DNA from 4 places in the Shewanella sp. Actino-trap-3 genome. Region 1 is predicted to be linked to each of the others. Evidence: predicted binding sites of a transcription regulator. Region 1 holds the regulator's gene; each other region holds the start of a gene.

What was found. The regulator sigma-54, encoded in region 1, starts transcription at its own class of promoters, with help from an activator protein. The targets are predictions, from matches to a motif close to GTTGGCACGNNNNTNGNNT.
Region 2: a site for sigma-54 is predicted at 3,991-4,009, ahead of CXF80_RS11130 (superinfection exclusion B family protein). Genes of this name have one in related genera too.
Region 3: a site for sigma-54 is predicted at 3,173-3,191, ahead of flgB (flagellar basal body rod protein FlgB). Genes of this name have one in related genera too.
Region 4: a site for sigma-54 is predicted at 1,500-1,518, ahead of CXF80_RS01955 (nitrate reductase). Genes of this name have one in related genera too.

What each region holds. Positions count from the first base shown of each region.
Region 1 covers NZ_PJCE01000001.1:3,855,020-3,860,046, forward strand. The annotation lists gene ptsN (PTS IIA-like nitrogen regulatory protein PtsN) at 1-369, opposite strand, end outside; gene hpf (ribosome hibernation promoting factor) at 372-659, opposite strand; gene CXF80_RS16630 (RNA polymerase factor sigma-54) at 685-2,169, opposite strand; gene lptB (LPS export ABC transporter ATP-binding protein) at 2,312-3,043, opposite strand; gene lptA (lipopolysaccharide transport periplasmic protein LptA) at 3,040-3,621, opposite strand; gene lptC (LPS export ABC transporter periplasmic protein LptC) at 3,608-4,168, opposite strand; gene kdsC (3-deoxy-manno-octulosonate-8-phosphatase KdsC) at 4,165-4,731, opposite strand; gene CXF80_RS20320 (KpsF/GutQ family sugar-phosphate isomerase) at 4,734-5,027, opposite strand, start outside.
Region 2 covers NZ_PJCE01000001.1:2,625,422-2,630,448, forward strand. The annotation lists gene CXF80_RS11110 (S8 family serine peptidase) at 1-543, shown strand, start outside; gene CXF80_RS11115 (hypothetical protein) at 647-1,345, opposite strand; tRNA gene CXF80_RS11120 (tRNA-Leu) at 2,469-2,553, opposite strand; gene CXF80_RS11125 (DUF3149 domain-containing protein) at 3,028-3,159, shown strand; gene CXF80_RS11130 (superinfection exclusion B family protein) at 3,339-3,920, opposite strand; gene CXF80_RS20785 (hypothetical protein) at 4,447-4,743, shown strand.
Region 3 covers NZ_PJCE01000001.1:1,846,197-1,851,223, reverse strand. The annotation lists gene flgA (flagellar basal body P-ring formation chaperone FlgA) at 1-664, opposite strand, end outside; gene CXF80_RS07865 (chemotaxis protein CheV) at 1,274-2,194, shown strand; gene CXF80_RS07860 (CheR family methyltransferase) at 2,255-3,088, shown strand; gene flgB (flagellar basal body rod protein FlgB) at 3,225-3,623, shown strand; gene flgC (flagellar basal body rod protein FlgC) at 3,626-4,042, shown strand; gene flgD (flagellar hook assembly protein FlgD) at 4,066-4,851, shown strand; gene flgE (flagellar hook protein FlgE) at 4,912-5,027, shown strand, end outside.
Region 4 covers NZ_PJCE01000001.1:431,955-436,981, reverse strand. The annotation lists gene CXF80_RS01955 (nitrate reductase) at 1-1,460, opposite strand, end outside; gene cctA (tetraheme c-type cytochrome CctA) at 2,063-2,398, opposite strand; gene CXF80_RS01945 (NAD(P)-dependent oxidoreductase) at 2,806-3,681, opposite strand; gene CXF80_RS01940 (acyl-CoA thioesterase) at 3,698-4,186, opposite strand; gene fabF (beta-ketoacyl-ACP synthase II) at 4,306-5,027, opposite strand, start outside.

The DNA.
Region 1 (5,027 bases):
GAGCTTTTTAGCCATACTCGATAACGTGCCTAAATGTTGTTGGCACTGGTCTGCAGGTACTAACAAAGCAAATAAAATATCCACGGGCTGCTTATCAATTGCATCAAAGGCAATGGCTTCTTCACATTTAACAAATATCGCGATGGGGTGATCGATGGTCGTTAATCGACCATGAGGTATCGCAATGCCATTTCCTATACCTGTGCTACCCATTTTTTCTCTCGCTAATAGGCTTTCAAAAACCTCTTGCGAAGACAGGGTTGGATACTGGGCAGCGACTAAATTGCTGATGAGTTCCAGTACTTTTTTCTTACTGCCCGGTGTGGCACAGGTAGTGCATTCCGGCTGCAGAATGGTACAAAGTTCCATCGTTAGTGTTTTGTATACTTCTCTTTGTGTTTAATTACCTGACGGTCGAGTTTATCGATCAGGGCGTCTATTGCAGCATACATATCAGTATTTTCTGACATAGCAAAAATCTCTGCGCCATTAACGTGGATTTTGGCTTCTGCTTTTTGTTGTAATTTTTCTACATGGAGTACAACGTGTACATTATGGATCTGATCGAAGTGTCGTTCAAGCTTTGAAAATTTACCATTAACATACTCACGTAAAGATTCTGTTATTTCGACATGACGTCCAGTCAGATTTATATCCATAGAAAATCCTCCACAACCTTGTAGGTTATAAACTCTTACGTTGGTTTGAGGGCGGGATTAGCATTGCTTCTCGGTATTTTGCAATCGTACGACGAGCAACGTTTATGCCTTGTTCTGCCAGAAGTTGAGCCATTTTACTGTCACTCAATGGTTTTTTCTGGTTTTCTGCGGCAACCAGCTTTTTGATAAAAGCACGAATTGCTGTTGATGAGCATTCCCCGCCATCGTCAGTGCTGACATGGCTAGAGAAGAAGTACTTTAGTTCAAATAGTCCACGTGGGGTGTGCATATATTTTTGTGTGGTGACTCGTGAAATTGTCGATTCATGCATTTCTACTGCTTCAGCGATATCATTTAGCACCATAGGTTTCATGGCTTCTTCACCGTATTCAAAGAAGCCTTGCTGAAATTGCACAATGCAATTTGCCACTTTGAGTAGAGTATCATTGCGGCTTTCGATACTTTTAATAAACCATTTAGCCTCTTGCAAATGGCCTCGAATAAATTGACTGTCAGACTGATTTTTACTGCTTCTAGCCATGGCAGCGTATTGCTGATTAACGCCAATTTTGGGCATATTGTCTGGGTTTAACTCTACAACCCAACGGCCATTTTTCTTTAGTACCGTGACATCGGGAATAACGAATTCGTCTTCGGTGGCGGTGATCAATAAGCCTGGACGAGGATTGAGTGATTGGATTAGGGTGATGGCGTCACGTAACTCATTTTCTTTTAGCTTAGTTTTGCGCATCAATAATCTAAAATCACGCCCAGCAATTAAGGTTAAATAGTCTTTAATTAGCAAACGGGCATTATCGATATAGGGTGTGGTGTTAGAGAATTGCGCTAATTGGATCAATAAACATTCACTTAAATCACGTGCAGCAACACCAACGGGATCAAAGTGTTGAATTCGTTTTAATACAGCTTCAACTTCATCTAACTCAACATTTTCGTCACCCATGGCTTCGAGAATATCGTCGGTACTTTGGGTTAAATAACCGCGTTCATCCACGGCGTCGATGATCGCTGTGGCAATGGCAAGATCGGTCTCTGAAAATGGAGTGAGATTTTTCTGCCATTCTAAATGTTCATACAGACCTTCGGTGGTTTCACCTTGAAACGGCATGTCATCATCGCGCATGCTAGCACTACCTGAACCTGACATCGGCGAGGCGGTGTACACTTCATCCCATGTAGTATCCATGGCTAAATCATCCATGGTTTCTTTGGTCATAGATTCTGCTGTGTCGACTGTTGAGGTGTCTTTTTCAATATTGACAATGCTGTTGTCACTGAAGTCTGTATCAGCTTGGTCGCGATTTTCTTTTACGGGGTCTTTTGCTTCAGAAAACTCATCTTCTATTTCAAGTAATGGATTTGAATCCAATGCTTGTTGGATTTCTTGCTGTAGCTCCAATGACGATAATTGCAGTAAGCGAATGGCTTGCTGCAATTGTGGGGTCATGGTTAAGTGTTGACCCATTTTAAGTTGGAGTGACGCTTTCATTTACCGCTTATCCCTAGATGATTTCCATAAAAGTGACAATTTATAAAACTGTAATGGATTGTCACGTACATCAATGATGTTTAACGCTGTTTAGATATCGTTCAATCAAATGAGTTAGATAGACTAAAGGCCCGTAAAGTAACTATAGCTTGAATTGTTCACCTAAGTACACCGCCCGAACTTGTTGATTGCTCAATACCTCATCAGGTGTGCCTTCGGCAATTAAATTACCTTGGCTGACGATATAAGCTCGCTCACAGACATCTAACGTTTCACGTACGTTATGGTCGGTAATTAATACTCCTAGACCTCGGCTTTTAAGTTGTTGAATGATTTTTTTTATGTCGATGACAGAAATCGGATCAACACCAGCAAAGGGCTCATCGAGTAAAATAAATTTTGGATTGGCGGCTAAAGCGCGCGCAATTTCAACACGACGACGTTCACCACCCGATAACGACATGCCTAGGCTGTCTCGAATATGGGTAATATGGAACTCTTCTAATAGATGCTCAAGCTGTTCAATACGTTGGTCTGTACTGAGTTCTTTGCGCGTTTGCAACACGGCCATAATGTTGTCATACACTGTGAGTTTACGGAAAATACTGGCTTCTTGTGGTAAGTAACCAATGCCTTTGCGAGCTCGCAGATGCATAGGATCGTCAGTGAGATCGTCATCATCAATTAAAATTCGACCCTTATCACTTTTCACTAGGCCGACAACCATATAAAAGGTGGTTGTTTTACCTGCACCATTGGGGCCTAAAAGCCCAACAATTTGGCCTGTTTTAACCGTTAAACTGACATCTTTAACAACTTGACGATCTTTATAGCTTTTAGCCAGATTTTCAGCGGTTAAGGTTATTTGGGTCATGGTTTGATCTGCTTTTTAACTGGGATTTCAGGGAGTTTTTGCTTTGGCGCAGACTCGTCTTGGAAATTCTCAGGTTGAATAATGGTGATAACCCGATCTTGCCCTGTGCCCGAACTTTCAGCAATAAGCTCTTGCGCATTGATGTTGTACTTAATTCGATTACCGGTCACTTGGCTACCCGATTGATTAAGTTTGGCATTACCTGTCAATGTTAGCGTGGTAGTCGCAAGGTCATAGGATATTTCGTCGGCACTGGCAGTACCAATTTGACCGTCATCTAATTCTTGTGAAAACGTCGCGGGTTTGCCAGTGGCGATAAGTTTCTTACTGGTGCTGTTTTCGGGGGTAAACGCCCGTAATTCATCAGCATTGATATTAATACTGCCTTGGACAATCTTAACCGGACCATTAAAAATGATTTGGTTATTTTTTATGTCAGCAAATTGGCTAACCGCAACAATTTTTAATTCTTGTTTCAGATCACCTTGTTTCGCCGTAGCAGGCAAACTCAACAGGCAAAGCATGCTGCTCAATAAAATAACATTGGCGCGAGTGTGGAGACGATTAATGTGGCTCATATGTTCCTTCTACCTGGCTCAGTAGCGATAATTGTTGCGAATTCAAGTCAGCATGTAGGCCTAAGCCTTGAATAATAAACCCTTTGCCTTTGATATACACCATCTCTTGTGAGGTGCCTATCATAGTGGTTAAGTCTACCGTCACCGCTTGGGTACTCAATGACTGCAGGGGTTCTTCTATATCAATGGCATCAATAATAACATTGTTTTCTAATATGACTTTGCTGGTGTTTTTATTCAATTGTCCTCGATCTGCACTTAGTTGCCATTGTGCTTTACCATTTTCAGGGTAAATGAGGTATATCGGTTTGGTAAAGTGAGTGATGTCACTTGAAGCATAATGCTCCATGTGCTCGGCGCTGACTCGACTTTCGACAAAACCTTGTTGATTGAATTCCGTGGTGCGTAGGTTATCTGCAATAAAGTCAGGGCGCTCAATACCAGGTACTTTCACCGAGTCCATTTCACTGCGTTTTATTTGTGCTTGCCAGTACAACATAAAAGCAAGACCAAAAAAAGCCACAATACTTAGGGTGATCCGATTCATATACTCATTCCATGAGCACTGGCAAATTTATCTTGGCTTAAGAGCAATAAGTCAGTCAGTTCACGCAAAGCTCCATGTCCGCCGTTTAAGGTCGTTGTCATGTGACAATGTCGCTTTACAAACGGATGACCATCGCCGACACAAACGGAGAGACCTACGGCTTTCATTACGGGCAGATCAACCATGTCATCGCCAATGTAGGCTACTTGTTCGGCGCTTACATTATACAGCGACATAAGTTGCTCAAAAGGTTCAAATTTATTATCAATGCCTTGATAAATATGTTTAATTCCTAATCCGGTCATTCGGGTTTCGACAATTTTTGATTGACGACCTGTAATGACGGCAACATGAATATCGCTAGTGAGAACTGAGCGTATACCGTAGCCATCGCGAGTATGAAAGGCTTTGAGTTCTTCGCCAGCATTACTGAGATAAATACGTCCATCTGAAAAGACCCCATCGACATCACAGATTAACAGTTTAATTTTCTGAGCTCGCTGCCAAATATCATTACTGATAGGGCCGTAAAATCCTTGGTGACACGAGGTTGATTCTGACATGATTAAATGACTCCAGCTTTAACCATATCGAGCATGTTTAATGCCCCGATCGGTTGGTGTTTTTCATTGACGACAACCAGTCCGTTGATGTTTTTTTCATCCATAATTTGTAGCGCTTGTGCAGCTAAAATACCCGTAGGGCAGGTCACACAGTTTTTGGTCATCACTAGGGCTATCGAAGTGGTACGAAGGTTCACTTCGGCATCGATGACCCGGCGTAAATCACCATCAGTAAAAATACCCACTAGTTTGGCTTCATGGTTGACTACCGCCGTCATGCCTAGGCCTTTTTTAGA
Region 2 (5,027 bases), 1.2 Mb from region 1:
GGACAATTAGACACTGTTGTTCTTGTTGATGAAGTGACTAATGGTGAACTCACCTTAGCAGCAGATGGTGCATTCACTTATACACCAACAGCAGACTTTACTGGCACGGATACATTCTCTTATACATCAACTGATGAAGAAGGGAATTTGAGCACGCCTACACAAGTTGTTATTACGGTAAATAACGTTAATGATGCTCCAACGGTTGCGCCTTCAGGAATGAATAGCGCTGGTGGATTCGTAGTAACAGCAAAAGCAAATGGTAAAGACATCGATGGTGATGCTTTAACTTATAATTGGGTTCAAACTGGTGGTAAGAGTGTTAGCTTTACCAACGGTGGTCCATCAATTCTGTTTACTGCTCCAGTTGGTGATGACACCTTCACGTTTACCGTAACCGCATCAGACGGTGAAATGACAAGTGCACCGGGTACAGCAACCATTAATATCAACGAGGAAGTAGAGCAATCTTCTGGTGGTTCTATGGGTTGGTTAACGGCATTATTACTACCATTAGCTGCATTACGTCGTCGTAAGCACTAATAATAGTAATCATTAATTTGGCCTTGCCAAAATGATGTAAAAAAAACCAGCTGTTAACAGCTGGTTTTTTTATTGGCTAAAGCAATAGACTTTATAAGGTTAGTTATTCATTTTCATCCGATTCATCAGCATGAGCTGAGGCTTCAAACTGCTCTACATTCGCAAATTTACCAAACCAAAAATCTGAGCTGATCATCTTAAACTGACGGGATAAGTCTTCACTTGATACTGATTCTAATTGCCACAATATCCCAGGAGCTTCTGGGAAATGGGTACCCGTGATTTGATCTTCATATAATCGATGTAATAACGCATCGGGAGATAATCCGGATGCCAGAAGGCGGACCATAGCAGCATGCAATGACTCATCAAAAATATTCAAATCTTCGGCATCTGTTGCAGTAACATTAACCATAAACTCAACACCAGAAGGCTCGGCAAATACACCATTAAATGCTTCTCTCAATAATGAATAAGCACTAAAAAAACCTTCATGAAGCAAGCAGTCAGAATATTCTTCCCACATTCTGTCACCCATCATGTCATTACTTAACTGATCAATTTTACCTTCAGGCAATTCACTGAATAAATGAGTCAAGACGATTTTAGCGGCTTCATTTGGCTCTAAATCATTTAGAGACATCATGCACATTTCTCTAAGTTCAGTAGCCTCCATTCCTTCTAAATCATCATTTAAGCCCATAATAGCCATCAATTGAAGGTATTCTTCATTTGACCAGGCATTAGGGATCTTATTGATTTTACGAAAAGAACCAATTTGAACATTAAATTGTGCTGGCATGGAAACTCCTTCTTATCAGCGTCAAAAAGTGACGCACATAGGACAAACTAAAGCCCCGCATGTACGATCGCAAGACTGTATGAGGGGGAAAACAACGCACATCAGATCACACAATACCTAAAAACATATAAGGTGCTGATAAAAAAGGGTTTATTTAAAATATAAAATATCCATAATTATATTAAACTTTGTTTATATGACCTTAATTTAGCGCATAAATACAACAAATCATTTCTAGGTCATTTATATTTAGCATGTAAATTGAATTACAAAGAACAGAATTCACCTGTGATGATTTACCATTAATGTCGCGTCTTATAATCAGTCACTCGCGACATTGTTAACTTTATCAGCAATACAACCGCGGGCATCATCCCTACGGCATAAAGACGCATACTCTTTAGGGTCGGCTCAAAGGAGTTTTCAAGATACACCCATATGGGTTCGTACTCTGACGGTGCTTTGGGTGCGGCACAAAGGGAGCAACATGTAAAAAACGACTGACGTTAACATGGTATATTGGGCCATTGATGTGGATCGACTCTTGCTCATTCAAATACTGATGCTTGGTATACGCCTTGGTCACACCCTGCCGCCAGCTTGTACTTGATAGAAACGCATTACCAGGAACGATTTACGCAGGTTGGCCAAATACATTATAGTCACGAGGCTGCAATACCGCCCCCCATTATGGCATCTATTAAGGTATCGACACTGGCCAAGTGGTTACGTAACTCATGCTAAAACAGTAATTGACTTCCCAAACAGCCCACATAGGCTTGCATGTTAATAGTCTAGTTACCAATATAGGTTTTTTCAACGATCCTACCAAGCGTCACTTCAAGCTCAAAACGACCGACATAGTAATGTAGAGCCACCGTATCATGTTGTTTTTTAATTTACTTAAAGCGATTACCATTTACATCATAACTAAACAAACTACTGAGACTATTACGCGCAACACTTGGCCGTTTACCTTGGTATTTATAGCTTAACGTAACCCCATCATCTGTTAGCGTCAATGGTAGAAGAAAATAGTGTTTACAAGGATATTAGTCATAAAATCAATAAATTAAGAGCATTAAAAAGCCCCGTTCAATTAAGAACGGGGCTTTTTAAATAATGGTACCTGAGGTCGGACTCGAACCGACACGCCGCGAAGCAGGGGATTTTGAATCCCCCATGTATACCAATTTCATCACTCAGGCAAAGATTTTAAGCTATTTTAGCTTTGCAAAGTAATCTGATTAGTCCAAATATCTTTGCAAAACAATTTTAGTGAATTGACTCTTTATGACCAACACTCAAGTATTATACTTACTCAAATATCGATACTCAATGCGATTATATTTATCTGATTATAGCCATGTCTTTAGGCTGCTACTGAGTTACTGTGCAACTCAAACCACGTATCAACAAAGTTTGTCACAATTAAGTGTTGGCGATTATACCTTTGCATTTAATAATCGCAAGCCCTTTACCTATTCTTTTCTATAAAAAACACTCAACTGCTCAAAAGTCATTCATAGTCCTAACTGAGATGAAATAGAGGTGTTTTGTGAGTTAAGAAGCAATTTTACAAAAAAATAACATCACGACGACTAAAAATTGATCAAGATCAGTATTGCGGTGTAATTTTGACTTTATGATGATCATGATTTCACATTCCGAGGATAAATATCATGGCATTTTGGTTAGATTTAATGTTTGGTAACGCTATAGGATTACTTTCTATGATGGTGATTTTCTGTACCTTCGGAATAATGTCTTATCTAATGTGGATGTTTGTTGTGAAGTCTGCACCGACTAAGTGAGTCGCTTACTAGGCTAAGTTTTTTTACTGCTTATTATTCATAATCATTATGGATACTTCCTTGCGAATGATAAATTGGCGACAAAACACATGAAGTGTTTTTATGCCAGATTGGGGGCTTTATAGGCCCCCATTTTTTTATCCACTCAAACCGACTTCTAACCGCAACTAACCACGATATTAGGCTGCATGCTTGCGCGATTGAACCAAGCCATTAATAAAATGTGGTCGCGTTTTGATCAGATAATTCATTTCATCTGCACTCGGCTCACCAGCAGGTAAACGTAATACATCACGATTTAAATAATTACGTGCTTGCATAGAAATTTTGTATTCCGCCGTTGGGCCTTGTATAGCATAGTGACGTTCATTGCCTAGCATTTCGAGTATGCTAGTGTTAACTAAATTTTTAACCGCCAACTCATTTTGCGGCAAGGTTAAAATAGTCTGCCCTTGTAAAAAAAATTCACGTAGCAAGGCTCTTTCTGCAGGATCAAGTAGTTTTACTTTTACTTCAATAGTCTCTACTGTACGTTTTTGACGTAAATATACGATGGACTCATCGACAACAAAGGCAAAAATTTGGCTTAAAAAATAGGCCACACCAATAATTAAGCCTAAGCCAATAAACTGACCATATTCGCTAACGAGTTTGTCTAACGATAAACTCGCCAATAAATATTTAGGCGCAAACAGTAAGCTGGTGCAGGTTACGATAATCCAAGACATTACACTTACGAACAAACGTTTACTGTTCAACATCTTAATTGTTCCTGTTTTCATTTTCATCAGTGATCACCCGCAGTGTCATATTTTTGAACTTATAGAGTTAAAGCAAAATATATGCCATAAATTAGTAGGTAGCCTGGTATTTATGTATGTTTTCCACACTAGATTTGGCCTATCCGACTACGCTTTGAGTAAAAGTATCCCATTGAAATTAACACCATCGAAATTCACTGTAAAATCAGTATTTTGGCAGGTAAATCATCTCCATAATTTTTCATATTGAAGAAAATAGACTGATCGTTATACGATAATGAAGACAAAGCTCTATGACTCGAAAATTAACGCTTTCTATCGTATATTGAGTTGTTTTATGACTATGGTGACAACGGCTTATTAGCTCGGGAGTGATGAGTAAAGTGACCTAGGCGGAATGGACCGGGAGTTTTGGATATAGAAGTAGTACATATAGACCTGCTAGCAGTCGGTATATATGTCATTGATGAACGTTTTTATCAACACCCAACGCCATAGATTAAGCCAATAAGCACACATAACCTACATGTCTATCCGTGATGATAGTAATCAAGAATGGCACTTTGATGAATATAAGAAAACGGCCATCATCGAGAGGCCATTGCCCTCAATTTATACCAATAATGAAAATATTCCTGTTGCAACGCTCATCGAACAAGCCGATCTCAATGTCATTTACGATCATTTGGAGAATAAAGCACGCAAACACTCTTTTTACTCTTCGTTATTCTACTCTTCGTTATTCTACTCTTCGTTATTCTACTCTTCGTTATTCTACTCTTCGTTATTCTACTCTTCGTCATTCAATATCTGCCATTACTGACGCCCTAATTTGGCCTAAACGATAGTGATATTTCTACCACTATATGTCGAAGTAACCATAAATGTTGATCAGGGGTTACCGTTATACCCGTTTGCTCACCCAAGCGATCAGTAACCTTATATCAATGTGTATTCTCGTGCTGTTAAACATGCTGCGCACGCGAAAACTCACATTAATGTGCTGACTGAACCCGATAGTATTCATCTGAAAATTTAAACGTAATAGCGCCGTCATTGCCAATGATATCGCCAAAGATATTTTTGAACACATCTTCACTGCCGCTT
Region 3 (5,027 bases), 2.0 Mb from region 1:
CAAATTGTTTACTCGTGTTACTGTTTTTTACCCTGATGACGTCATCAAGATTGCCGTCACGCAGTGCTTCACCAAGGGTTTTTATTTGAACATTAGCGGTTCTAGCGTAGATGGAAACCGAGTCACCTTTGCACACAAAACACAGGTTATTACTCAATACCGGCGAGTCTTTTGCCACGCGACGTTTCACTCGCGAACCGATTAATGTGTGGGTATCAGAAAAAAAGTGGCCTCTTAAACTATATTGGTCAACATACATGATGTTTAAGTGATGTGGAGCAATAATTTGGTCTGGAGACAGTAGCTGGTTAGCCACCACGACAGGGTATTGTATTTCAACTCGAACAGAGAGATACATTTGCCATGGATAGTCATAGTCTGGGCTGATACAACTTAGTTTGACCATGTTATTTCGACTAATGTCTCTGTCACTGGCGAGTTCGGCATTAATCGGTGGATAGCAGCGCGGTGGACTAAGACGACCTTCAAGATTTTGTGGGGTAATTTGCACCTTAGCATTGGCGTCGGCATCAATTTTTTTTGCGACTACCTCTTTAGCTAACGTATAAATGGTCGATAGAGTAGGTGTTAGTATTTCTTCGCTAGCAAATGCTGGCAAAGAAAGCGTCATTGAGCACAAAAAACATAAAAAAAATACTTTCATAATGAAGATCCTAGCTTGTGTTGCCAGAATGCACCTATACTTTGGAGAACGAAAAATATGCGAGTAATCTCTGCATACGCAATAAGCTAAAAATGAGGTGAGGGCATGATAATAACATTTCCCTTTCGTCAAAAAAGTGTCAGTTCACTGTAAGTGTTAACTTAGTAAAAGTTAAAGCAAGTTGCATGCCCACTTTTAATTCAATAATTTGATAAGTATTTGCTAGGCTGCTGATGGTTTGCCCAGAATGTGTCTCGTTCGTCTGATGAAAACCTCAATTGGGGGTAAATTGGGGGTAAATTAGAGACAGTAACGGTTATCAAATGGCCCTTTGTTCGGCTATTCACCCTGTATCGACTCACAATAGGCCCGCTATTGGCGCGGCAACTAACACTATTGTTAACATGTGAGTGCACCTTTATTAGCAAAGCACATGGCCTGTTTAATATTGCAGACTTGAAATAAACCCATTTTTAACGATTTATCCCCTCTCTTATCCAGAGTTGAGGTTAAAATAGCTAGCAAGCGTATTATATTAAACCAAGGTTCACTATAATGTTAACCAACAATTTTATCCTTTTGAGTAACAGTTAACTACAAGGCTGTGTTATGTCGAGCATTTTAGAATCAGTAAATAAACGCACTCAGCTTGTCGGACAAAACAGATTAGAGCTGTTACTGTTTAAGCTGAACGGTCGTCAACGCTTTGGTATTAACGTATTTAAAGTAAAAGAGGTATTACAATGTCCTCCACTGACAAGGCTACCTAAGTTAAACCCCTATGTTAAAGGTGTTGCGCATATTCGTGGGGAAACAATTTCTATTATCGATTTAAGTGCTGCAACCGGTGGGCGTCCACTGACATCAACTGAAAATTGCTTTGTTATCATTTCCGAATATAACCGCAGTGTTCAAGGATTTTTGGTCAGTTCTGTTGAGCGTATCATCAATATGAATTGGGAATCTATTTTGCCGCCGCCCCAAGGTTCAGGACGTTCTTCATATTTAACGGCTGTGACTGAGATTGAAGGTGAGCTGGTTGAAATTTTGGATGTTGAAAAAATTCTTGATGAAATTTCACCTGTTAAGACCTCTATCAGTAAAGAAGTCAGCGAGACGTTAACTATCGATAAAGAACAGCATTATCATATTATGGTTATTGATGATTCTACGGTGGCACGCAAACAAATTATTCGTTCGTTAGAGTCGTTAAATCTGCAAATCGATACCGCTAAAGATGGTAAAGAAGCGTTGATCATGCTGAAAAATATTGCCGCTGAAATGGATGATGTCTCAGTTGAGATCCCGCTGATTATTTCAGATATCGAAATGCCAGAAATGGACGGTTATACTTTAACTGCTGAAATTCGTGATGATCCAAAATTAAAGAACATAAAAGTAGTTCTACACACATCATTAAGTGGTGTGTTTAACCAAGCAATGGTAGAAAAAGTAGGTGCTAACGATTTTATTGCTAAGTTTAACCCCGATGAATTAGCCTCAGCGGTTAACAAACATTTGAGTTTATAAGCCTCTAATATTGAACAATATTAGAGGCTTAGCTCATTGGCCACATATTAGGAAGTTAATGTGACAGATAAATCACTTGCTGAAGCAGAGTACAATCAATTTAGGCTGTTTTTAGAGCAGCATAGCGGTATTGTGTTAGGTGAGAATAAACAATATTTAGTCCGCAGTCGTTTAGCGCCGTTGATGGGGAAGCATAATTTACCTTCTTTGTCTGAGGTGGTTAAAAAGTCGATGAAACCGATAGAACGTCAGCTGCGTGCTGAAGTGATAGATGCAATGACCACCAATGAAACCTTATGGTTTCGAGACCGTTATCCGTTTGAATTACTGAACAATACTCTACTGCCTGAATACAGTAAGCTTGGCAGACCGTTAAAAATATGGTCAGCAGCATGTTCTTCTGGGCAAGAACCTTACTCTTTGTCGATGACAGTGTTGGAATATCAACAGCGTAAACCCGGTGCTTTACCGGGCGGCGCGACGATTCAGGCAACGGACTTGTCACCATCAATGCTAGAGCGCTGTAAGAATGCTGAATATGATGGTTTAGCGCTGGCTCGTGGTTTGTCTGAAGAGCGTAAGCGTCAGTTTTTTGATGCTTTACCGTCGGGCAACATGACAGTGAAAGATAATGTTAAGCGTTTAGTTAACTTTAGAGCACATAATTTACTTGAAAGTTATAGCTTATTAGGTAAGTACGATATTATTTTTTGCCGTAATGTATTGATTTATTTTGGGCCAGAGGCAAAGACTAAAATTTTGCGGCAATTTGCTGCCGCACTTAATCCTAAAGGTATTTTATTCTTGGGTGCGTCAGAATCTCTAGCAGGCTTAAGTGATGAGTTTAATATGGTTCGCTGTAATCCTGGTATTTATTACCAAAAGAAAATATAGATAAAATAACAAGTTAAGCTATTTATCATGCCGGCATTCGTCGGCATGTTTGTTTTTGTCTTTTATTCGTTTAAAAATTAAATTGTTGGCATAACCCTTGCTTTATTACTAGCAGTTAGCTGATGGAGGCAATTTTATGGCGATTAATTTCGATAATGCATTAGGTGTTCACCAATATTCTTTGGGCATTCGAGCTCAAAGAGCAGAAGTAATTTCAAGTAATATCGCCAATGCCAATACTCCTCATTATAAAGCTCAAGATGTTAATTTTGCTTCCGCCATGAAATCGGCAAGCTCGCATCAACAAGGCTTGAGTATGAGTCAAACCACAGACAAACATTTTGATTTAACGGCGTTAAGTCAACAACATGTTCAATATCGAATGCCAAATCAAGCCGATACTGGCGATGGTAATACCGTCGATACCCAGAAAGAACAAGCAGCATTTATGCAAAATTCGCTCGAATATCAAATGTCATTAGGCTTTCTTGAGGGCAAATTTAATGGCATGCGTAAAGCATTGAGAGGTGACTAATCATGAGTTTATTTAATATTTTCAATGTGTCTGGTTCGGGTATGTCAGCGCAGTCAGTGCGTTTGAATACTACCGCCAGTAATATTGCCAATGCTGATTCGGTGTCAAGCAGTGTCGATAAAACCTATCGTGCACGTCATCCTGTTTTTGAGGCCGAAATGCTAAAAGCCAATAGCCAGCAAGACAGTTCGCCTGGTGTCAGCGTTAAAGGCATTGTCGAAAGTAACAAACCATTATTAAAAGAATACTCGCCAGACCATCCAATGGCGGATGGTGATGGTTTTATTTACAAACCTAATGTCAATGTGATGGAAGAAATGGCCGATATGATTTCTGCATCACGCTCTTATCAAATGAACGTTCAGGTGGCTGATGCAACTAAGTCTATGTTGCAACAGACGTTAAGGATGGGTAAATAGTATGATTATTCAAGGAGGTAACAATGAGCCTCGTTAACTCTTACAGTCAGTCTTTACCGCAACAGTCCAGTAGTGCTTCAAACACAAGTGCTACAACCAAAAATTCTGTGCAGGCAAATACGACCACCACGACCACAGGTAATCCTTTTCTTGACGGAATTCGCTTACCTGAAGAAAGTGCGATACCTGAAACAAAAGATCAGATGTTAAAGCAAGATGATTTCTTTGCTTTACTCAGTCAACAGTTGTCGATGCAAGATCCCTTTAAACCGGTTGATAATGATCAAATGATTGCCCAAATGGCATCATTTTCCACAGTCGATGGTATTTCAAATCTTAATGATGAAATTCTTAACCTCAATACTGTGATGAGTTCTAGCCAAGCATTGCAAGCTTCTGGTTTAGTGGGCCGTAAAGTGCTTATTCCTTCTGATACCGGGGCTATTTCTACTGAAAACTCAGAAATTAAAGGGGTGATCAGTACGCCATCAAGCATCGAATCTATTTCGGTCAGAATTGAAGATGAGTCGGGTCAGTTGATTAAGAGCTTTAATATTGATGGCAGTAAAGGCGGCAATGTTGACGTGACGTGGGATGGTTTAGATTCAGATGGCCAACCTGCAGAAGCCGGTAATTACGCCATTAAGGCTAGCGGTAAAGTGGATGGAACGTCGGAAGATTTAGCCGTATCGACTTATGCCCATGTTACCAGTGTGTCATTGGGCACTGTGGCGACAGGCGCTATTTTGAATTTGCGTGGAGTAGGTGGAATTAAGTTATCTGACGTACTCGCAGTATCTGAAACATAATACGGCCATCAACAAACAGTTGGCTGTCATCATAAATGAATTAATTGTGAGAGGTGAAACATGTCATTTAATATCGCACTGAGTGGTATTGCTGCCGCGCAAAAAGACTTAAATACAACCGCGAATAACATCGCGAACGTGAATACTATTGGCTTTAAAGAGTCTCGAGCAGAGTT
Region 4 (5,027 bases), 3.4 Mb from region 1:
GCCACTTGGCTCATAGCCCACCAATCAGCTTTAGCTTGACCTTTGGGGGTAATAAACCCACGCTGGCGGGTAATGGTGCGTTCACTGTTGGTCACAGTACCGCATTTTTCTGACCAACCTTGCGCTGGCAATAACACATCAGCAAGCTTGGCGGTATCTGAGTCTGGGCTAATTTCAGATACCACTACAAAGGGGCAATCGGCTAAGGCTTTGGCAATTTTTTCACTATTAGGTAACGACACCACTGGGTTGGTACCCATAATCCAAATCGCTTTAATTTTGCCATCGGCAAGGGCATCAAACATCTCTACTGCTGCTAAGCCTTTTTGTTCGGCTACGCTGTCGGTTTGCCAGAAATCAGCTAATAGCTGACGTTCAGGTGCTGAAAATCCCATATGACAGGCTAACTGGCTCGCTAAACCACCGACTTCACGGCCGCCCATAGCATTAGGTTGTCCGGTTAACGAAAAGAATCCACTGCCTATTTGTCCAATTTGACCTAAGGCAAGATGACAGTTAATCATCGCATTGGTGGTATCTGTGCCTATAGTTGATTGATTCACTCCCTGACAAGATGCGGTAAGTACTTTTTTATGACCCGCCACTAATTGATAAAACTCAGTAAGACGAGTAACAGATACTCCGATTTGATTTGCGAGTTCGGCTAAATTGGCACTTAATTGTTGCGCCTCGGACACAACAGAATCAAAACCCTCGGTGTGTGCTGCAATGTAAGTGTGATCAACACAATTTTGATCGGCTAAATAACCCAGTAAGCCATGAAATAATGCTAAATCGGCACCTGGTGTAATCGCTAAATGTAAATCCGCTTGTTTAGCTGTCGCGGTTGATAGCGGGTCGATAACCACTAAACGGGCATTATTGGTTTTTTTAGCCGCTAATATTCGTTGAAAAAGCACCGGATGAGTCCAAGCAGTGTTAGCACCCACCAGCACGATGACTTCTGCTTGCTCTAGGTCATCAAAGCAAGCTGGCACCACGTCTTCACCAAAAGCGCGTTGCATTGCACTCACCGCTGACGACATACATAAACGAGAGTTAGTATCGATGTTAGCCGTTTTTAAAAAACCTTTGGCGAACTTATTCGCGACATAATAATCTTCAGTGAGTAATTGCCCTGAAAGATAAAGGGCAACAGAGCCGGGGCCATGCTCAGCAATGGTTTGTGCAAAAGTATCAGCAATTAAGGTGCTCGCACTATTCCAATCAAGGGGTTTACCTGAACGATATTTTGGATAACGTAGCACATTGGGCTGATCTAAACTGTCGAGTAAGCGTTCACCTTTAGCACATAAATGACCGTAATTTGCAGGATGATTGATATCACCCACTAATGATAAATCAGCTGTATTTATATCAGTCCAATCCGCTTTGTTCGGTGACACGCTTACGCCACACCCGACACCACAATAAGCACAACTCGATTGGATCTTTGACATACATCTACCCTTTCACCTTGATTATTTCATAGTTAACTACTGCGAAAGCTGTGCCAAAAAATTAACTTACTGATTTACAATAGAAATAAAAACCGTCTAGATTGATAACCGCAATATTTGTGCAACAAAAGTGCAGACCTGCGCACTTTTGTTGCGCATCTATCTGAAAATAAAGGGATTTTAATACCTATAAAGAGGTATTACCTTGTTGTTTCATCCCTTATAAGCAAATCATCAACTCAAGGCATATTGAGGTAGGAATAGTTTTTTCTAGTCAGTTGATACAACGCAGAGGCGTAACCAATAGGAATGCCTGCAAGTCGAGTGGCAACACTGCCTATCTTTTGCTGAATAAATTCATCAGGCTTTAGCCCAAACGGGTAAACAAGCCTCCCTCATCGCCTCGCTAACCAAAAATAATGGCAAGTTATATCTATGACTTGAAATAGACTGATCCCGATCGGTTTACCCCACTCCGTATCCCGGATTGAGGTTAAGTTAGGCTTATTTATGCAGGCAGATGTAAGGTTTTAGTCAGTTATTAGGAGAATAAAAACAAAAATACCGACATAAAGTCGGTATTTTTCAGCTATCAAGATAGCTTATTTTGCAGTACGGCCATCGTCATGACATGTATCACACGTTGGTACTTCGCCTACTTTTGCGTCATGTGGTGCGTGGCAATCGGCACACATTAACATACCATCATGCGGCTTATGGTTATCATCCATTTCAGCAAGAGAACCATGACAACTTTGACATTGTTCAAATTCATATACACCATCTGATGATGGCTCTCCATCAGCGTGACAGTTTTCACAGCCACCCATTTCAACATGAAACTCAGCGAGGGTCTCATCAGCAGCAAATGATGCAGAAGACATCATCATTACCGCGAAACCGGCCGCAAACAATGTACTTAGTAATTTATTGCTCACTTTTCATTCCTCCAATTTTAGTGTGTGCCCGCATTCTTTTTATCTGACGCGGATCATCACACTGCAGTACGACACTTTACTTAAGGGTTTACTCAACAACTTTATTTATAAACAATTCATTAAAACAATTCATAAAACAATCGAAAATTGAATGGTAATATAAACGTAGCTAATCAATCTACTTTAAGCAAAATTAATTTAGATTAGGTAATAATAGCAGCGTTAACATTTTGAATATGTGCGCCACATCATGTAACGCAATGGTTTTTAGTCAACAAACCGACTTGCTACCAATGATAGCTAATGTAGTCATGGTTAATTTAAGTTGGGTTGTCGCCAATAAAAAGCCCCGACTAATGTTGGGGCTATCTTTGAGCTATCGCATTTATAACAATGATTTGTTGATATTAACTGCGAGATTTTTCTAAACGAGCGAGTAAACTAGAAGTATCCCAACGGTTGCCTTTCATCGCCTGAACTTCAGAATAAAACTGATCAACTAATGCCGCGACAGGTAAATGGCTACCATTTCGGCGAGCTTCATCTAGGGCAATGCCTAAGTCTTTTCGCATCCAATCGATAGCAAAGCCGAAATCATATTGACCTTGCCACATAGTCTGATAACGATTCTCCATCTGCCAACTTTGTGCAGCACCTTTACTGATGACCTCAATGACTTTTAAGCCATCTAAACCCGCACTCTTTGCAAAATGAAGTCCTTCAGCTAAGCCTTGAACCACACCCGCAATACAAATTTGATTGACCATTTTAGTCAACTGACCCGAACCTGCAGGTCCAAGCAATTCAGCACAGCGACTATATGCATCAATAACGGGTTTAACCGTATCAAAATCAGCCTGTTCACCGCCCATCATCACGGTTAACACACCATTTTCAGCTCCCGCTTGGCCACCTGAAACAGGCGCATCTAAAAAGCCAATATTTTGAGGGGTCAATTGGGCGGCAATGTCGCGCGCGACATCGGCTGAAGCTGTGGTATGGTCGACCAAAATAGCACCTGCATGCATACCGTGAATGGCGCCTTGATCACCCAATACCACTTGACGTAAATCATCATCATTACCCACACAGGTAAACACAATGTCTTGTCCTTTAGCCGCGGCTTTTGGTGTATCCGCGCGTCGACCGCCATACTGCTCAACCCATTGTTGAGCTTTACTGGCCGTTCGGTTATACACGGTCAAATCGTGACCCTGTTTAACTAAATGTCCCGCCATAGGATACCCCATAACGCCTAACCCAATAAATGCTACCTTGGCCATGATTTGTCCCTTTTATTTATGCTACTGAAGGTTTAACGTGAGCTTCCATTTCGGCGCCAATACGCTTACGCATGTCCATTAAACGTAATGCTGTATCACGTAAATGAATACCGTCGGCTGTCGTTGGGATCCATTCAGGTACCGAGGTGGGTTTGCCTTCATCATCAACCGCCACCATAATCACAATACAATGGGTCGTGAGATAACGCTCTGAATCTTTAGGATCGCCAGCCTTAACATCAATTGCGACATGCATAGATGTGCTGCCGGTATAAATCACTTTACCCGTCACCTCAACAATATGGCCAACGTGAATGGGTTTAACAAAACGAATACCCCCTGCATAGACGGTAATACAATACTTACCACTCCAACCTGCAGCGGTAGCGTAAGCCGCTAAATCGATCCATTTCATTACGGCGCCGCCGTGTACTTTACCGCCGAAATTGACATCTGCAGGCTCAGCCAAAAAACGTAACGTAAGCTTTCTATCTATACCGGCCATAAAACCTCCAAGTCATCGCAGGATGTATCGGAAGTTAACGATACACTTTGTCTTAATCCAAAAAAAGCTTAAACATACAAAAAAAGCGCCATCGGCGCTTTTTATCTATGTCACTATCATTAATTGATTTTTTTAAACAATAATGAACCGTTGGTGCCACCAAAACCAAATGAATTACATAATGCGTAATCAAATTGATGACGACGAGAAGTGTGTGCGACAAAATCTAAATCACAACCTTCATCAGGATTGTCTAAATTAATAGTAGGAGGAATATGCTGATCACGTAATGCCAACAAAGTAATGATTGCTTCAACAGCACCTGCAGCACCGAGTAAATGACCGGTCATTGATTTGGTCGAGCTCACCAATACATCATAGGCATGTGGCCCAAACACAGATTTCACCGCAGCCACTTCGGCTTTATCACCTGCATTCGTTGATGTGCCATGGGCATTGATATAGCCCACTAGCTCTTTTTCAATTTGTGCATCGTTAATGGCATTGACCATAGCCGCCGCAGCACCAGCGCCATCACTCGGTGGTGATGTCATGTGGAATGCATCACCACTCATGCCAAAACCAACCAGCTCGCCGTAAATTTTAGCGCCACGTGCTTTAGCTCGTTCATATTCTTCCATCACAATGACACCTGCACCGTCGCCAATGACAAAACCATCACGGTCTTTGTCCCATGGGCGACTTGCTGCTGTTGGGTCGTCATTACGAGTAGATAATGCTTTAGCTGAGCTAAAACCAGCAACCCCTAATGGGCTAGTGACATCTTCAGCACCACCGGCGACCATAACATCGGCATCACCATAAGCAATAGTCCGAGCGG